DNA from 3 places in the Pseudomonas sp. GW822-FHT03F08 genome. Region 1 is predicted to be linked to each of the others. Evidence: riboswitches for the same ligand, from Rfam matches in the RefSeq annotation. Region 1 holds a riboswitch; each other region holds the start of a gene.
What was found. Region 1 has a riboswitch for cobalamin ahead of AC1RME_RS04430 (TonB-dependent receptor plug domain-containing protein). Riboswitches for the same ligand answer to the same signal wherever they lie in the genome.
Positions count from the first base shown of each region.

Region 1 (6,362 bases):
GGCCTGGGTTATCTGCTTTTTCGGGTGCTGGATCACCGAGCGATCGCCATCGTAATGGCGGTGGTCACCCTGCTGTTTGTCGGTTTGTGGTTCAAGGCGGGTGGAGAAGTCCGCGTGAAGCCGCGCTCATCGCCCAAAGCGCTGGCCGCCGGCCTTACATCGGGCATCACGACCATGGTCGCGCACTCCGGCGGGCCGCCGCTGGCAATCTATCTGTTGCCGCTGGGCCTGAGCAAACAGATGTATGCCGGAACCACCAGCCTGTTTTTCACGGTGGGCAATCTGCTCAAAGCCGTACCTTGGCTGCTGCTGGCCAAACCCAGCGGCAACGTCCTGACGCTGATGCTCGTCAGCCTGCTCGCCGTACCCAGCGGGGTCTGGCTGGGCTGGCGGCTGCACGCCAGACTGGATCAGCGCCAGATGTACCGCGCCTGTTATGGCCTGCTGGTAGTTACGGCGCTGAAACTGTTGTGGGATGGTGTCGAGGGATACATGGCCTGAGTGAATTCCCAGACCAGATCCGGTTTACTTGAACACCGGCACGGCAGCCGACCCGTCCGACTGTTTGAGATACTCACGCAACCGCCCACCGATTTCCGCAATCTTCGCCTCACCCTCTCGCAAGGCTTGCGGGTTGGTGTGCACGGAGTAGTTTCCCAGCGCCAGGTCATAGGGATGTGGTTGCGCCGAGCCGATCACGAACACCGTGCCTTCGCGCATGGCCTTTAGCGTCACGGCGCCGTTGCCAGGTTCGAAGACCGCCATTTCACCCGCGCTGACCAGATCCGGCGCCGCCAACAGTCCACGGCTGACACTCAGCCATAACGACTCGTGACCTTCGGGTGGGGTGTACGTCCAGGATTCCCCGGCACCCAGCGTGACCAACAAGTAATTCATTCCCGCAGGCGCTCTAACCGGGCTCTGGACACCTTGGTGCAAGCCGAGAATCACCCGCGCCGGCCCCACTTCAGGCATCGCGCCGGACTCAAGGTATTGGCTGTCGACACTGGCGTTTTCCAGCTCTGGAGGCAGCGCCACCCACAGTTGAAAGCCCTGAACCCGCTCCGAAGTACCCACCGACATTTCCTTGCCGTGCCAGACACCGCCGCCCGCCCGCATCCACTCGACACCGCCGTAATCGATCATGCCCTTGCCCGACTCGGCGTCCTCGAAACGCAAGTTGCCTTCGGTAATCACCGTGACGGTGGCGATCCCCGAATGCGGATGCATCGGCATGCCGTGAATGAAAGAAGCCTCGCCTTCAAACAGATCGAGGAACACAAACGGCTTGATCAGATGCCCCAGATCCGAAGGGCTCATCAGTCGCACGATCGCGCCATGCCCACTGCCGCTGGTGCGATAACGGATTGCTCGGAGGGTATGGGTCTCACGGGTATAGCCAGAAAGTTGCTGCTGAACGGTCATGATGATTACTCGGTTCTGTCGCGGGGTACGGCCAACAAAAAATGCTGAAACGCGGTGAAGGAACCTGTCCTTCACCGCGCTCGGGTATCAACCGCGGCGAGCGTCGAGGCTGAAGCGGCCGGCACCGAAGGCCACGACCTGCAACAGGCCACCGGCCATGGCGATGTTCTTGAAGAAGTGGATGAACTGGTTCTGGTCAGCCAGTGCACTGTGGAAGGCCAGTGCGGTGAACACGCTGAACGCAGCCAGCACAGCGGCGACGGTGCGGGTGCGGTATCCGGCGATCAGCGCCAGGCCACCACCGACTTCAACGATGATCGCCACTGCCAGTGCCACTTGTGGAAGCGGCAGGCCCACCGAGCCGATGTAACCGATCATCATGGCCGGAGCGGCCAGTTTGGAAAAACCGGAGAGAATGAAAATCACGCTGAGCAATACGCGGCCAATCAAGGCAGCCGAAGCTTGTTTGGTGTCGGAAGCGTTCTGTTCAGAAGCCTGTGTTTGAGCGATGTTTGCAGAAGTAGCCATGGGAGTATTTCCTTCAATGGGGTCCGGTTCGACTTGAACCGTCCGGATGAAGAAATGTTGCGCCTCGGCAGCTCATCTGAATAGCCGACTAATTTAGATCATTACGTTCGATAAAATAGGTAAGCTGCATATTCCACGGTAACGCGCCCATGGCGACTCAAGGACACAGGCATGATCTCCGATCCAGGCACACCGACACTCGATCAACTGCGTGTATTCCTGACTGTCGTCGAAGTCGGCAGTTTTGCAGCCGCTGCGCGCAAGCTTCACCGGGCGACGTCGGTGATCAGCTACTCGATCGCCAACCTTGAGATGCAATTGGGCGTCACCCTGTTTGATCGCGAAACCACCCGCAAACCGCAACTGACCGACGCCGGCCGCACCGTGCTGGCCGAAGCCCGGACCATCGCCAACGGCGTGCACGGTTTGCGAGCCAAGGTCAAAGGCCTGCTGCAGGGGCTGGAGGCCGAAGTGCACGTGGTGCTCGACGTGATGTTGCCCGCCGAGCGCGTGGTGGATGCGCTGAAATCCTTTCGGGAAGAATTCCCCACCGTGGCCCTGCACCTGCACATGGAAGCACTCGGCGCCGTGACTGAACGGGTGATCAATCGCGGCGCGGTGGTCGGCGTCAGCGGGCCCATGAACGACGGCATCAACGGTATCGAAAGAATCGGCATCGGCAGCGTCGAGCTGATTCCGGTGGCGGCACCGAATCATCCGCTGGCTTCGGGCGAAGCCAACGTTCCCGGTGCCGGACGTGAGCATACGCAACTGGTGCTGTCCGATCGCTCACGCCTGACCAAGGACAGGGAGTTCGCCGTGCTGAGCAACCGCACCTGGCGCCTGGCGGACCTGGGTGCCAAACACATGTTGCTGCGCGAGGGCATCGGCTGGGGGAATATGCCGAAGCCGATGATTCAGGAGGATCTGGACAGCGGCCGACTGGTACAGCTGGATTTGTCGGAGTACGCCAGCGGGCAATACACCTTCGATGCGATCTACCGTACCGATGTGCCACCGGGCCCGGCGGCGCGGTGGTTGATCGAGCGCTTCGTTCAGCAGAACACGCACGAGGCTTGACCCGGAAAGTTGACGAGCGGTCATCCGAATGTTCAGATGCCGCCCTGTTTCAGGTGTCCCATGCCGCCGTGCATGGGGTGAAACGGGAAACCGGTACGTTCTTTTCGAACAAGTCCGGTGCTGCCCCCGCAACGGTAGGCGCGTGATGCTTTCGACACACCACTGTGGCCAGACGGCCATGGGAAGGTGAAAGCGTCCATACGCGCGAGCCCGGAGACCGGCCTGAAATTCTGTTTGGCAAACTCCTGCGGTGGGCGGGCATGGGCCGGTGTCGGCGTGTGCGCGATGCCTTCTCCTGCATGCTCTTCTGCGAAGATCCTTTCGAGAAGACAATGATTCGACCTTTCAACACTCCGGCTCCATCCCTGTTGCTTGGCTGTCTGTTCAGCCCCCTGTTGCTGGCGGACGACGCGCCGCTCGAACTCACTCAGCAAATCGTTTCCGCACCGTCCGTGGAGTCCACGACCGTGGCCGACATGGCGCAGTTCGGCAGCAAGGTCGAGATCGTCACCCGCGAGCAGATCGAACGCGCCGGCCCCAGCGCCGATGTCACCCGCGTCATGCAGATGTTCATTCCCGGCCTGTACGTCGCGCCGAAAAATGGCCCGTTCGACTACGGCACCTATTCCCTGCTGGGCGGGCGTAACGATGACACGCTGATCCTGCTCGACGGCGTGCGTCTGAACAATCGCCTGTACGGCGGCCTGTACCTGGACACCCTGCCGGCCAACGCCATCGAACGCATCGAAGTGCTCAAGGGCGGGCAAAGTCTATTGTTCGGCACTCAGGCCGTGTCCGGCGTGATCAACATCGTCACCCGCAGCCCGCAGACTCGCAAAGCCTCCGGCGAAGTGAACATGGGCGTGGATACCTTCGGCGGCACCACCGAGGATGCGCGGGTCGAGAACATCTTCACCAACGGTTTCGGCGATCTGGGCTTGCTGGCCTACGTCAGTCATAACGTTTCGGATGGCTATCAGCCGTTTCGCAATCGCGACATCAAGAACGACAGCAACAAGAAGCGCGCCTACGAAGTCACCACCTTCGGCGCCAAGGCCATTCAGTCCTTTGGCGACGATGCGCGGATGGAATTGTTCTACCAATACGCCGACGCCAACCTCGACTTCGCCCGCCCGGTCGACAACCACAAGACCACCAACGACCGCGTCCAGCAGATCGCCATGGCGACCTTCGAACAGAACATCAACGAGCGCCTGAGCTATTTCGTCAAAGGCCACATCAACGACTGGGACACCCGCTACACGCGCATCAACAACACCGCCAATGGCGGCACCAGAACCATCAATCACAACGACTACTGGGGCTTCACCGACTGGGGCGTGCAGGCCGAAGGCAAAGCCGAATTGCCCGGCGGCCATGTGCTGGTGTTCGGGACGGACAACCAGTGGTTCAAAGGCCAGGACGATGTGCTGATCATCGACAATGACAAGGCCGAAGCCCACGCGCTGTACACCCAGTTGCGCCCGCAGATCGACGCCCTGCCCGACTGGCATCCGAGCATCGGCATTCGTCACGAAGCCATGAGCGGCGGCGACAGCGCCACGGTCGGCATGCTCACTTCGCTGTACGACCTCAATGAACACTGGGCACTGCGCGGCCAGTACGGCACTGCCTACAAACTGCCGAACGCCGAGCAGTTGTTCGTCAACGAACCGGGCGACGAGTTGGGCAACCGCAACCTGAAACCGGAGAAAAGCCGTAACGCCGAACTGGGTCTCGACTACAAAGGCCTGCTGCTCGATCGCGAATTCAGCGCCAGCGCCACCCTGTTCAAACGCAAGATCGACGACCTGATCACCCTCGACGACATCCAATGGGTCAACGGCCAGGGGCGGATCCAGATGCGCGGTTTCGAGGCGGACGCGAAACTGGCGCTCAACGAGCAATGGAGCCTGCAAGCGGACATGACCCGCAACCTCACCGAATCGCGCGCCGGGGTGACGCTGAACGATGTGCCGAGCTTCTTCGCCCGCTCGCGCATCGGTTACGAGTCGGTTGACCGGATGTGGGGGGCCGGCGGTGCGATCCGCTACATTCGCGATGTGATCAGCTCGAAACAGGTCGAGTACGGCCATTACTCCGTGGTGGACGCCGACGCTTATCGCTACCTGGACGGCGCGCACCAGCACCGGTTGAGCCTGCTGGTGGAAAACCTGTTCGACCGCGATTACGTCACCAGCCGCTCGAACAACGTCGACAACCTCGGACGGCCGTTCACCTCCGAAGTGCGCTACACGTACCGTTTCTGATGGCTGAAATCAAAACCATCGACGGCGTCGACACGCACCCGGACTGGTCGCATGTTCCCGCCCATGCCCGCCACGTGTTCCTCTGCACCGGCCCGCGCTGCACCCAGCGCGGCGCCTTGCAGATATGGAAAACCCTGCGTCGACACTTGCTGGCGCATGACCGCATCGAGACACCGGGCGGGGTTTTGCTGACCCGCACGCACTGTCAGTTCCCGTGCAACCTGGGGCCGGTCATGACGGTGTATCCGGAGACCTGCTGGTATGGCGTGCGCAGCCACGCGGATGCGCAACGGCTGGTCGAGGTGCACCTGGTGGGCGGCGAAGTGGTCGAGGATCTGTTGATCAAGGAGCGCTCATGAGAACGCTGTGCTTTCTGGCGGGCGCCCTGCTCTGCGCTTCTCCGGTTCTGGCAGATGACTACCGCAATTGTGGCGAGACCTGGCACCTGCCGGCATCACCACCGTCGCGGATTGTCGCCCTCAATCAGCATGCGGCCGATCTCGTGTTGGCGTTGGGCGCCGGCCCGGCGCTGGCCGGCGTCGCCTATCTGGATGACACCGGTGCGCCGCAATCCGAGTACTTCGGCGTGCCGGTGATTTCGCCCCGCTATCCATCGAGCGAAGTGCTGTACGCGCAGAAACCGGATCTGGTGGTCGGCGGCTTCGCCACGGCGTTTGGCAACGGCGTGACGTCACGCAGCGGACTGGGGCGCAACGGCGTGGCTTCGTATTTGCTGGAGTCGGCCTGCAACGGACATTCGCTGGATTACTTCGAACACATCCGCAACGACCTCTCGACCCTCGGAGCCTTGCTGCACCGACAGCAGCGCGCTCGAGAACTGAGCGATGCGATGGATGCCGATCTGGAAAAGGCCAAGGCTTTAACCCGCCCGGGCAGGCCGCTGTCAGTGTTCTATCTCGACAGCGAGGTCAACGGTCTCGACAGTGAAGGCCGGCGTGGATTTGTCACCACCCTGCTGGCCGCAGCCGGGGCTCGAAACCTGTTCGCCGACATCAATCAATACCGGGTGACCGCCAGCCGCGAAACCCTGCTCGCCAG
Region 1 is NZ_JBXANC010000002.1:131,942-138,303, reverse strand. Features, by position in the region: gene AC1RME_RS04450 (sulfite exporter TauE/SafE family protein) at 1-501, shown strand, start outside; gene AC1RME_RS04445 (pirin family protein) at 526-1,425, opposite strand; gene AC1RME_RS04440 (DoxX family protein) at 1,513-1,953, opposite strand; gene AC1RME_RS04435 (LysR family transcriptional regulator) at 2,125-3,033, shown strand; cobalamin riboswitch at 3,068-3,273, shown strand; gene AC1RME_RS04430 (TonB-dependent receptor plug domain-containing protein) at 3,366-5,303, shown strand; gene AC1RME_RS04425 ((2Fe-2S) ferredoxin domain-containing protein) at 5,303-5,662, shown strand; gene AC1RME_RS04420 (ABC transporter substrate-binding protein) at 5,659-6,362, shown strand, end outside.

Region 2 (6,362 bases), on a different contig from region 1:
AAAAACGCCGCCACGGTTGATGTCGGCAATCAACAAAACCGGGCAATCCACCGCTTCGGCGAAACCCATGTTGGCGATGTCGCCGGCGCGCAGATTGATCTCTGCCGGCGAGCCCGCGCCTTCGACCATCACCAACGGATAAGCAGTGCTCAAGCGCTCGTGAGAGGCGAGCACGGCCTGCATGGCGATGGCTTTGTAGTCGTGATAGGCGACAGCGTTCATGCTGGTAACCGCGCGACCGTGGATGATGACCTGGGCGCCAGTGTCACTATTCGGCTTGAGCAGCACGGGATTCATGTCGGTGTGTGGCTCAAGGTGCGCGGCTTGCGCCTGTACCGCTTGTGCCCGGCCGATCTCGCCGCCGTCAGCAGTCACCGCGCTGTTGAGCGCCATGTTCTGCGGTTTGAATGGCACCACGGCAACGCCCTGGCGGGTTGCCCAGCGGCACAGCGCCGTCACCAGCGTGCTTTTGCCGGCGTCGGAGGTGGTGCCCTGCACCATTAATGTGGTCATGCTGGTTGATTTTCCATAGAGCGGTCCAGGGCGAAGGCTTGCAGGGCTTGCTCAAGGCGCACTTCATCGGCGGCGTTGGCGGGCAGGCCGAAACGCAGGCTGCTGTTGTGCGCGAAGAGGCGCAGGAGAATGCCCCGGCGGGCCATGAACTCGTGCAGCGCGGCAGCGTGTTCGGTTATCAGCCACTGAAACAGCGCGCAACCACCCTGAGGTTTGAAGCCGTAGCGTTCGAGCAGCGCAGCCAGCCGTTCACTGACCTCGTCACTGCGGATCCGCTGGCGGGTATGACCTTCGGTGTCTTGCAGGCAGGTTTGACCCAACACGCGGGTCGGCCCGCTGACGGCCCAGGGCCCGACCTGCTCGGCCAGCAACCGGAGCAACTTGCGCTCGGCCAGCACAAACCCAAGCCGCACACCGGCCAGACCGAAAAACTTGCCGAACGAACGCAACACGATCAGACCAACCTGATGTGCATGCGGAGCCAGGCTCAACTGCGGCGTGTTGTCCATGAACGCTTCGTCGACCACCAGCCAGCCACCGCGCTGGGCCAGCCGCGCATGCCAGTCGAGCAAGCGCGCCGGGGTCAGGCTCAGGCCCGTGGGATTGTTCGGATTGACCACCACCAGCACGTCGAGGCTGTCGAGGAAAAAATCGACTTCCTGCTCCAGCACCTCGCGCACGATGTAACCACTGCGCCGCCAGGCTTCGGCATGTTCGGCATAACACGGCGACAGCACACCGACCTTGCCAGCCCGACGCAAACGCGGCAGCAACTGAATGGCCATCTGCGAACCGGCCACCGGCAACACTTGCGCGGCACCGTAGTAGTCGCACGCCGCCTGCTCCAGGCCGTCATCGGTTTCCGGCAAGCGCGCCCAGGCACGCAGCGGAATGTCCGGAACCGGAAACGGCCATGGCGCGAGGCCAGTGGACAAGTCGAGCCAGTCTTCTTCAGCGATGCCGTATTCGAGCGCCGCCCTGCGCAGCCGGCCACCGTGCTCAAGCATAGAATTCAGCCCCCACGCAGAGAATCAGCAGCCATAACCATACCCCGCGCTGGACCAATTGCCAGCCGCGATCGATGGAATCGGCGTCGGCTGGCGTGCCTTCGCCCAGTTGCGGACGCTCGTGCAGCTCGCCGTGATAGATCGCCGGCCCGCCCAACTCGACGCCCAGCGCACCCGCGCCGGCGGCCATCACTGGACCTGCGTTCGGGCTGTCCCATTTCGGCGCCTGGGTGCGCCAGCATTTCAGCGCCAGTCGGGTCTTGCCCAGCAGCGCGTAGGTCAACGCCACCAGCCGCGCAGGAATGTAGTTGAGGACGTCGTCGATCTTCGCCGCCGCCCAGCCGAAACGCTCGAAACGTTCGTTGCGATAGCCCCACATCGCGTCGAGCGTATTGCTCAGACGATAGAGCACCACGCCCGGCGCACCGGCCACGGCAAACCAGAACAGTGCGGCGAACACTGCATCGCTGCCGTTCTCCAGTACCGATTCAGTGGCGGCGCGGGCGACAGCGGTGCTGTCCAGCTCACTGGTCTGACGGCTGACCAGATAACCCACGCGTTTGCGCGCCTCTTCCAGATCATCGCTGCGCAGGGCCTTGGCCACCGGCTCGACGTGCTCGCCGAGACTGCGCATGCCGAGGGCGCAATACAGCGCGAGAATCTCGACCACCCAGCCCACGTACGGCGCCCAGGACAATGCCGTGGCGAGCAGGGTCAGCGGCAGCACCGCGATCACCCACGCGGTGACGCCATGGCTGCGCCAGCCGCGACCACCGCTATTGAAACGTTGCTCGATGCGCCCGGCGAAATTGCCGAACGCCACCAGCGGATGCCAGCGTTTCGGTTCACCCAGCAGCGCATCCAGCGCGACCGCGGCGACACTCAACAACGCCACACTCATTGACTCACTCCCCAGAAATTTTCATACAGCAGCTCATTGAGCGGACGCGCCTGCGCCCACCCTTCGAGTACCAGCATCGGCGCCGGATAGAATTCCTTGACCGGGCCCAGACAAAGAACCGCCAGCGGCTTGGCCCCGGCCGGCAGTTTCAGCAGATCGGCCAGCGCCTGTGGTTCGAACAGCGACACCCAGCCCATGCCCAGACCTTCGGCGCGCGCCGCCAGCCACAGGTTCTGGATCGCGCAGGACAATGAGGCCATGTCCATTTCCGGCAGCGTGCGACGGCCGAAAATGTGCCGTTCGCGATCGTCCATCAAGGCTGCGACCAACACTTCCGCACAGTCGTTGATGCCCTCAACCTTGAGTTTCATGAACTCGTCGCTGCGCTCGCCGAGGGCTTCGGCGGTGCGTACACGTTCTTCTTCAACAAGGTTCTGGATCTGGCCACGCAGCGCGCGGTCGCTGATACGGATGAAGCGCCACGGCTGCATCAGACCGACGCTCGGCGCCTGATGTGCGGCTTCAAGCAATCGGCGCAGCAATTCAGGCTCGACCGTGCCGCCGCTGAAGTGGCGCATGTCGCGGCGTTCGGCGATGGCGCGATAGACCGCTTCGCGCTCGGTTTCAGTGAATGCGTTGTCGGTCATGGCACCAACAGTGCGGCAATCGCGGACGGATTCGACGGGAAGTAAAAGTGCACGTACGAGGCGGTCATCCGCCCTTCCCGATACACCGCTTCGGCACCGCGCCCGCCATTGGGGCTGTGGCCACGGGCAATGGGTGTCAGTTCGGTGGTGGTCAGGGAATGGTGATAGGTGTGGCCGCGCAACAGGCCTTCCGGCATGTCGACCTCTTGCAAGGCCAGCGCGGCCAGACGTTTCTGCATCACGGCATCGCCACTCAGCAGGCCGACCAAATCAGCGCGGGTGCCTTCGACATCGGTCAACGAATCCAGCAAATACAACATGCCGCCACATTCGGCGAGCAGCGGTTTGCCGGCGGCGTGATGCGCACGGATCGCTTTGAGCATGTCGGTGTTCTGCGACAAGGCCACGTGATGCAATTCCGGATAACCGCCAGGCAGGTACAAGCTGTCGGCCTCAGGCAATTGCGTATCGCGGATCGGCGAGAAGAAACTCAGCTCCGCACCCATCGCCCGCAACAGATCAAGACTGGCGCCATAGGTGAAGGCAAACGCCTCGTCTCGGGCGACGGCAATCCGCACGCCGTCGAGCAGCCTTTCGGTCTTGACGATTTCAGGCGCGGCGAATTCGACGGCCGGTGGCAGCGCTACCTCGCAAGTGCTGGCCAGCGCTTCTGCGGCGGCGTCGAGGCGCACATCGAGGTCATTGAGTTCGCTGGCCTGCACCAGACCGAGATGGCGGCTTGGCAGTTCGATCCCGGTTTCCCGGGACAACGCGCCATACCAGCGCAAGCCCTCGGTGAGACTGCCTTCGAGCAACTGCGCATGGCGCACGGTGCCGACGCGGTTGGCCAGCACGCCGGCGAACGGCAAGTCCGGCTGATAGCGCGCCAGACCCAGCGCCAGCGCGCCGAACGTCTGGGCCATGGCCGTGCCGTCGATCACGCCGAGTACCGGCACGCCGAAATGCCGCGCCAGGTCGGCGCTCGACGGTGTGCCGTCGAACAAGCCCATCACGCCTTCGATCAGGATCAGATCGGCTTCAGCGGCGGCTTCCCACAACAGACGTCGACTTTCCTGCTCGCCGACCATCCACATGTCCAGTTGATAGACCGGCGCACCGCTGGCGCGCTCGAGGATCATCGGGTCGAGAAAGTCCGGGCCGCATTTGAATACGCGAACCTTGCGCCCCTGATTGCGGTGCAGACGGGCCAGCGCGGCGGTGACAGTGGTCTTGCCCTGGCCGGAGGCCGGCGCGGCGATCAATACCGCCGGGCAGTGACGTGGTTGATTCAAAGTTCGACGCCTTTCTGCGCTTTGATACCGGCCTGGAAGGCGTGTTTGATCATGCCCATTTCGGTGACGGTGTCGCCCATCTCGATCATTTCCGGCTTGGCAGCGCGGCCGGTGACGATCACATGCTGCATCGGCGGACGGGCCTGCAGATCGCTGAGCACCTGATCCAGATCGAGGTAACCGTGCTTGAGAGCGATGTTCAGCTCATCGAGCACCACCAGACCGATCGACGGATCACGCAGCAGTTCGCGGGACACTTCCCATGCAGCTTCGGCAGCGGCGATGTCGCGCTGGCGATCCTGGGTTTCCCAGGTGAAACCTTCGCCCATCACATGAAAACGTACCTGCTCGGGGAAGCGGCGGAAGAACAGCTCTTCCCCGGTGCTGTTGCGGCCCTTGATGAACTGCACCACGCCGCACTGCATGCCGTGACCCATGGCGCGGGCGAGCATGCCGAACGCCGAGCTGCTTTTGCCTTTGCCATTGCCGGTCAGCACCAGCACCAGGCCGCATTCGTCTGGCGAATTGGCGATGCGCTCGTCGATCACGGCTTTTTTGCGCTGCATGCGCGCCAGGTGGCGCTCGTCGCGTTCGGGGGAATCAGTCATGGGGGAGCTCTCCGTTGAGGCTGGATAACGGCGGGCAGGCACAAGAATAGACGGCAACAAGCCTGGCATCGCCCACCGTGATGCCGCTGGATGGATCAGGCCGGTCTCCGGGCTCATGAGCGGCCTTGACCTGGCTGCGCGCCTTCCCGCTTTGCAGCAGTGGCATCGGACGCAGCTTTTACTCATTTACCGTTGCGGGGGCAGCGCCGGGATCGTGATGGTTCTTCGCTTGAAGACCATCCTCACCGGCTTCCCTGTTTCACTCTGTCGACAGCGGTCACAGAGCACCTGAAACAAGCCGCGAAGGTTAGAGGGTTGGGGGTGGAGCGTCAAATGAAGAGGCCCCCTGAAAGCGAATAACTGCCGTCGATCAATTATCTGACGCCAATCTTGTGCCACACTGTCAGCAGTGATATCAAAGAGCCATGCTTTTTGAATGCAGAGAGCACATCACAATAACAAGGGAGAGCACCATGCAAGGCATGATCATCAGCAATCCGCGGCTGGAATTCCTGCGCCCGGTGCTGGAACGCTGGTTTGACTGTATCGACCGCTACAACGCCGTGCGCGGCGACAACGACACGCCGTACTGGCATGACGAAAAAGCCAACCTCGGCCTGTTGTCCGCCGCCGCGTGGATGGCCGAACTGGTCACCCTGCGCGACACCGCCACCCGCAAGCAGAACGAGGAAGGCGAGCGCAATGCCCGCGCCGACCTGTTCCTGGCCGGCGCCGAAGATCGCGCCTACATCCAGGCGACGCAACGCTGGCCGCGCGTCAACAGCCTGAATCTGACCCAGGCCCTGGCCGATATCACCAGCGACGCCAAGCGCATCAGCTACGCCAGCGATCTCAAGCTCGGCTGCCTGTTCGTCGCCCCACAGAAAGCCCAGCACAGCGCCAGCCCCGAGGAACTGCAGGACATGGTCGACGACCTGCAAAAGGAACACACCTGCGCCGTCGCCTGGTATTTCCCCTACGCCTATCGCAAATTGCGCAGCGAGGCCGGCAACTACCACCCCGGCATTGCCGTACTGTTCAAGGAGGCACGCGGCTGAGCGGTTGAACCATCGGGCTTGTGTACTTCTCTATGATTAGGAATGCATTCATAGGGAAGATCAGTAATGCGCAAGCCCCACCTCGTTTTCGTCATCGCACTCGCCGGAGGGCTCACCGCCTGTGGTGAATCCTCCAGCCTGCAAGTCTCGGACGGCACCGGCCCGTCCCCCAAACTGCCCGAACCGAACAAGACCCTGATCCCGACGGTGAACATCGCCCCGGCGATCGGCTGGCCGGCGGGTGCGAAACCAACGCCAGCCGCAGGCACCCAAGTGGCCGCATTCGCCGAAAACCTCGATCACCCGCGCTGGCTCTACGTGCTGCCGAACGGCGAT
Region 2 is NZ_JBXANC010000003.1:23,297-29,658, forward strand. Features, by position in the region: gene AC1RME_RS07300 (cobyric acid synthase) at 1-513, opposite strand, end outside; gene cobD (threonine-phosphate decarboxylase CobD) at 510-1,520, opposite strand; gene cbiB (adenosylcobinamide-phosphate synthase CbiB) at 1,513-2,421, opposite strand; gene bluB (5,6-dimethylbenzimidazole synthase) at 2,418-3,068, opposite strand; gene AC1RME_RS07320 (cobyrinic acid a,c-diamide synthase CobB) at 3,065-4,360, opposite strand; gene cobO (cob(I)yrinic acid a,c-diamide adenosyltransferase) at 4,357-4,968, opposite strand; cobalamin riboswitch at 5,050-5,275, opposite strand; gene AC1RME_RS07330 (hypothetical protein) at 5,442-6,026, shown strand; gene AC1RME_RS07335 (PQQ-dependent sugar dehydrogenase) at 6,093-6,362, shown strand, end outside.
Region 2: another riboswitch for cobalamin. It lies ahead of cobO (cob(I)yrinic acid a,c-diamide adenosyltransferase); the one in region 1 lies ahead of AC1RME_RS04430 (TonB-dependent receptor plug domain-containing protein).

Region 3 (6,362 bases), on a different contig from region 1:
GCGGGCTGGTCAAGCATGCCTTCACCTCGACATAACCTTCCTCGGAACCCAGGGATTTGCCCAATGCATAAAGCATGATGCCAAGGCCCAGGAAGAGGATGATGCCGGAAACACGGTGAAGAAACGACGTAACGCCGGTGATGGGGAGTTTGATGGTCCTTAGGTCTAGGTTTACAGGTCGTTGGCTTTTCACGGCTTTTTTTTCACACTGAAGAGCCCCTAACAATCAGGGCAAAGTTGTTGGGGAGTGCACTGGTCAGGTAACCACCACCCAGGGATGCGACCCCCAATGAAAGCAAGCCCAAAAGCCCTTGGCGGTCGGTCGCCGAGTATAGACAGTTAGGCTACTAATGACAACGCAATCGCCTACCCCCAATAGCTGATTGCACAAGTTGTATAAAAGGCGTAAATGGCAGGCAATTTCGAGGAAAAAGTGCGGTTAAAGCCTTCTGGAGCAAGACTTTAGGCAAATTGACATTCGAATTTATCTCACTATAGTGGTGCGGGCCCTGCGTGGGGGGTCTGTCTGATGATTTCAAGCATAAATAGGAGGCCACATGGCTGACAAAAAAGCGCAGTTGATCATCGAGGGCGCAGCCCCCGTCGAGCTGCCCATTTTAACCGGCACCGTTGGTCCCGATGTAATCGATGTTCGGGGCCTGACGGCCACGGGCCGCTTCACTTTCGACCCCGGTTTCATGTCGACCGCTTCCTGCGAATCGAAGATCACCTATATCGATGGCGACAACGGCATCCTGCTGCACCGCGGCTACCCGATCGAACAACTGGCTGAAAAGTCGGACTACCTGGAAACCTGCTACCTGCTGCTGAACGGCGAACTGCCGACTGCAGAGCAAAAGGCCCAGTTCGTCGGCACCGTGAAGAACCACACCATGGTTCACGAGCAGCTGAAAACCTTCTTCAACGGCTTCCGCCGTGACGCCCACCCGATGGCCGTCATGTGTGGTGTAGTCGGCGCCCTCTCGGCCTTCTACCACGACTCCCTCGACATCAATAACCCGCAGCATCGCGAAATCTCCGCGATCCGCCTGGTTGCCAAGATGCCGACCCTGGCCGCGATGGTTTACAAGTACTCCATGGGCCAACCCATGATGTACCCGCGCAACGACCTGTCGTACGCGGAAAACTTCCTGCACATGATGTTCAACACCCCGTGCGAGATCAAACCGATCAGCCCGGTACTCGCCAAGGCCATGGACCGGATCTTCATCCTCCACGCCGACCACGAGCAGAACGCTTCGACCTCCACCGTGCGTCTGGCCGGTTCCTCGGGCGCCAACCCGTTCGCCTGTATCGCCGCCGGTATCGCCGCACTGTGGGGCCCTGCCCACGGCGGTGCGAACGAAGCCGTGCTGACCATGCTCGATGAAATCGGCGATGTCTCGAACATCGACAAGTTCATCGCCAAGGCAAAGGACAAGAACGACCCGTTCAAGCTGATGGGCTTCGGTCACCGCGTCTACAAGAACCGCGACCCACGTGCGACCGTGATGAAGCAGACTTGCGACGAAGTGTTGAAGGAACTGGGCATCCAGAACGATCCGCAACTCGAACTGGCCATGCGCCTGGAAGAGATCGCCCTGACCGACCCGTACTTCATCGAACGCTCGCTGTACCCGAACGTCGACTTCTACTCGGGGATCATCCTCAAGGCGATCGGCATTCCGACCAGCATGTTCACCGTGATCTTCGCCCTGGCACGTACTGTCGGCTGGATCTCGCACTGGAAGGAAATGCTCTCCAGTCCGTACAAGATTGGCCGTCCGCGCCAGCTGTACACCGGCTACGAGTCGCGTGACATTACCAAGCTGGAAGATCGCAAATAAGACCTGTCTTGCGATAACGTCTTAAGTTGTAACGGGAACGGCCTCCATGTGAATGGGGGCCGTTTTTCGTTTTTGGATTGGGGGCATATCCGTTGCTGCGGTAACGGCTTCTTAGGGTTCCGCCCTTACGGCGGGTCACTTTTTTCAAACGCCAAAAAAGTAACCAAAAAGGCTGAACCCCGGCGTACGGCACTTCGCTTAGGCTCAGTGTTCCCTCGCTACGGTGTCCACCAGGGGGCATCGCCTACGGTTTGCTTCGCTGCACCTCCTCTCGATGTATGCGGCTTCGCCGCACGGCGCTGCGCGCCTACCCCCTGATGAACACCTCCGCTCGGCCTGCCGAAGGGGCAAAAAATCAAAGGCCAAAGCCAGAGCAAAGCCCGATCAAGAGCCCCCTCACCACTCACCACTCACCACGATGAGCGTTAGCTCGAGTAAAGCTTTTGATCTCAAGGCCCGTCGGCAGGCTGAGTGGAGGGATTGATCCGGGGGTGGGAGCGCAGCGACCGTTTGGCAAAGCCAAACACATCGAGAGGAGGTGCAGCGAAGCAAACCGTAGGCGATGCCCCCGGAACAATCCCGGAGCGAAGGAACCCCGAGCCTCAGCGAGGGGCCGAACGTCAGGGTAAAGCCTTTTTGGTTACTTTTTCGGCGTTTGGAAAAAGTGACCCGCCGTAAGGGCGGAACCCTAAGTGGCCATAACCGCAGCAACGGATATGCCCACAAAAACGGATATGCCCACAAAATTGACTAAATTCCCCAACCCATGGTCTCCTACACAACTTGTTACGGGTGCCCTGCAAAGGGTGAAACGGGAAACCGGTGAATCATGTGCTTTACTCTAAAGCCATGTCAGTCCGGTGCTGCCCCCGCAACGGTAAGCGAGAGAGCGTCAGATCCACTGTGCCCACGGGCATGGGAAGGTGACGCTAACAGGTCGGCAGACAGCCACCCCTCGTGAGCCCGGAGACCGGCCCGCAACACACAGTACGCATCTTGCGTCACTGAACATAACAAACCCGCGGTGGGCGGGCGCTGTTCGAACCTCTGCGTGCCCGACTCGCAGGGGTTTTCATGCGCACCGTTCACCCGCTGACACTCCAGAGGGAAGCGCCATGTCGATCATCAGCAGCACCGGCAGCAACACGGACAAAATCTCCAGCACCACCACCCTGAGCCAACGCCTGACCGCTGCGATCTTCGCGTCGATCCTGGGTGCCAGCCTGGTCTATTTCGCCGGTTTCTCGCACATCGAAGCGGTTCACAACGCCGCTCACGATACCCGCCACAGCGCCGCGTTCCCGTGCCACTGAGACCCGACGACATGATCAAGCGTATTGCGCAGACCGCAGGTTTCACCGGCCTTCTGGCCGCTCTGCTCCTGACGTTGCTGCAAAGCTTCTGGGTGTCGCCGCTGATTCTTCAGGCAGAGACTTTCGAGAAAGCCGAGCCGGTTGCCGCCGTTCACGAACACGCCGCCGGCACCGCCGCCCATACCCACGATGCCGAAGCCTGGGAGCCGGTAGACGGCTGGCAGCGCGTGGTGTCCACTACCGGCGGCAATCTGGTCGTGGCCGTGGGTTTCGCCCTGATGCTGGCCGGTCTGTACACCCTGCGTGCGCCGACCAAGACGTCGCAAGGCCTGCTCTGGGGCCTTGCGGGTTACGCGACTTTCGTGCTCGCTCCAACCCTTGGCCTTCCACCTGAGCTGCCAGGCACCGCTGCCGCAGACCTGGCGTCGCGCCAGATGTGGTGGATCGGCACCGCCGCGTCTACTGCTGTCGGCCTGGCGTTGATCGCGTTCGGTGGCAACTGGTTGCTGAAGATCCTCGGCGTGGCGATTCTCGCTGTGCCGCACGTGATCGGCGCCCCGCAACCGGAAGTGCACTCGATGCTCGCGCCGGAAGCCCTGGAAGCTCAATTCAAAATCGCTTCGCAGCTGACCAATGTGGCGTTCTGGCTGGCCTTGGGCCTGATCAGCGCCTGGTTGTTCCGCCGCAAAAGCGATGGTCAATACCACGCATGACCGATGACAGCGCAGCGCCGACTCTGGTGGTCGGCCTGGGCTGCCAGCGCGGCTGCCCGGCCAGTACGCTGCGCGCCTTGCTCGACCAGGCCCTGCAGGCGCATCGCATCGAACTCGAAGCGGTCAAGGCCCTGGCCAGTATCGACCTGAAACGCGACGAACCCGGCCTGCAGGAACTGGCGGCACAACTGGCGCTGCCGCTGCTGTATTTCAGCAGCGAAGAACTGGCCAGTTATCAGCAACGCCTGAGTCACCATTCGCAGATCGCTTTCGAACGCACCGGTTGCTACGGCGTGGCGGAAAGCGCCGCACTGGCGCTTGCCGAACAACTGATCCAGGCCCCGGCAAAACTGCTGATTTCCAGACAAAAATACGCCCAGGCAACCCTGGCATTGGCCGGCGCGGCGTAAATTCCCGATAATCCCCGCTTTCGATCATGAGCATTCTTCATCTGAACTGCTCTTGAAGCCTCGACCTGCCCTACTTTCACAGGATCCAACGATGACCGTTTACTTCATCGGCGCCGGCCCCGGCGACCCGGAATTGATCACTGTCAAAGGTCAGCGACTGATTCGCAGCTGCCCGGTGATCATCTATGCAGGTTCGCTGGTGCCGGCGGCGGTGCTGGACGGTCATTCGGCTGAAACCGTGGTCAACAGCGCCGAACTGCATCTGGAACAGATCATCGATCTGATCAAGACCGCCCACGCCAAGGGCCAGGACGTGGCGCGGGTGCATTCGGGCGATCCGAGCCTGTATGGCGCCATCGGCGAGCAGATCCGTTATCTGCGCGAGCTGGACATCCCGTTCGAAATTGTCCCCGGCGTAACCGCCACTGCTGCCTGCGCGGCGTTGTTGGGCGCCGAACTCACTCTGCCGGACATCTCGCAAAGCGTGATCCTGACCCGTTACGCGGACAAGACCGCGATGCCTGCCGGCGAGGAACTGGGCAACCTGGCGCAGCACGGGGCGACCATGGCGATTCATTTGGGGGTCAATCATCTGGAGAAGATCCTCGCCGAGTTGTTGCCGCACTATGGTGCGGACTGCCCGATCGCGGTGATCCACCGGGCGACGTGGCCGGATCAGGACTGGGTGATCGGGACGCTGGAGGATATTGCCGCGAAGGTGGCCGCCAAGGGGTTTCGGCGTACGGCACTGATTCTGGTCGGGCGGGTGTTGGGCAGCGATCATTTCAGTGAATCGTCGCTGTATCGCGCGGGGCATGCGCATTTGTATCGACCATAAAAAAACGGCGCTCACGGGGCGCCGTTTTTTATGCCGCAGCGAACGCCTTAGTAGTAGGCGTTTTCTTTCTGCGTGTGGTCGGTCACGTCGCGAACGCCCTTGAGCTCCGGAATGCGCTCGAGCAAGGTGCGCTCGATGCCTTCCTTCAGGGTTACGTCCGCCTGGCCGCAGCCCTGGCAACCGCCGCCGAACTGCAGCACGGCAATGCCGTCTTCAACCACATCGATCAGGCTGACCTGACCGCCGTGGCTGGCCAGCCCCGGGTTGATTTCGGTTTGCAGGTAATAGTTGATGCGCTCGTTGACCGGGCTGTCGGCGTTGACCATCGGTACTTTGGCGTTCGGTGCCTTGATGGTCAGCTGGCCGCCCATGCGGTCGGTGGCGTAGTCGACGACAGCATCGTCGAGGAACGCTTCGCTGAACGAGTCGATGTAGGCGGTGAAGCTTTTCAGCCCCAGCGCTGTGTCTTCAGGTTTCTCTTCGCCCGGCTTGCAATAGGCAATGCAGGTTTCGGCGTACTGGGTGCCAGGCTGGGTGATGAAGACGCGGATGCCAATACCCGGGGTGTTCTGCTTGGAAAGCAGATCGGCCAGGTAATCATGGGCGGCGTCGGTAATGGTAATAGCGGTCATGGAAACTCCTCGCAGGCTTGAGGCGGAGTTTACGCCAATCGGCGCGCGGCACAAAGTCCTAGTATTTACGTAGGAATAGTTCGCAAATCGGCCAAGCGCCAGGTTCGCCGTCAATCCGCGCTTTAAGCCACGGATAGCTGCGTTTTTCTACCCATTCGCAGCTCAGCCATGAAGCGTCTCCGATGGCCAGCGCACAGACAAATAACATCAAATACGGGTTGATCCCATAGCGTCGGGCCAGATAAGCGCCTGCCCGACAGCACCAGCACGTGCATCAGATACACCGAGTCGAAGAAAATCTGCATGAAGTGATGGCAGACCACCGCCCACGCGGCGAGCGCTCGCAGGGCCTGCACTGAAATCAACATCGATGGCGCTCCCGATCCCGTGCTACACAGGATTGGGACTGCTGCCATCGATCAAACGATCAAAGATTCTCGTACCGGTTCATGTCCAGCACGCCCTCTTCCACCGGGTCGGTTTCATGGATGTACTGGCTCAGGTCATGGAAATAGAACCAGAACTGCGGATGGCTGCGGCGAATACCCCAACGTTCGACGATCTTCTCGAACTGCGGCGCATCCTTCGCGCTTTCCATGGCATCGACAA
Region 3 is NZ_JBXANC010000003.1:60,003-66,364, forward strand. Features, by position in the region: gene sdhC (succinate dehydrogenase, cytochrome b556 subunit) at 1-193, opposite strand, end outside; gene gltA (citrate synthase) at 558-1,847, shown strand; cobalamin riboswitch at 2,621-2,840, shown strand; gene AC1RME_RS07485 (CbtB domain-containing protein) at 2,963-3,160, shown strand; gene AC1RME_RS07490 (CbtA family protein) at 3,172-3,873, shown strand; gene AC1RME_RS07495 (cobalamin biosynthesis protein) at 3,870-4,283, shown strand; gene cobM (precorrin-4 C(11)-methyltransferase) at 4,375-5,121, shown strand; gene nfuA (Fe-S biogenesis protein NfuA) at 5,169-5,753, opposite strand; partial or broken gene AC1RME_RS07510 (acyltransferase family protein) at 5,812-6,040, opposite strand; gene AC1RME_RS07515 (fatty acid cis/trans isomerase) at 6,181-6,362, opposite strand, start outside.
Region 3: another riboswitch for cobalamin. It lies ahead of AC1RME_RS07485 (CbtB domain-containing protein); the one in region 1 lies ahead of AC1RME_RS04430 (TonB-dependent receptor plug domain-containing protein).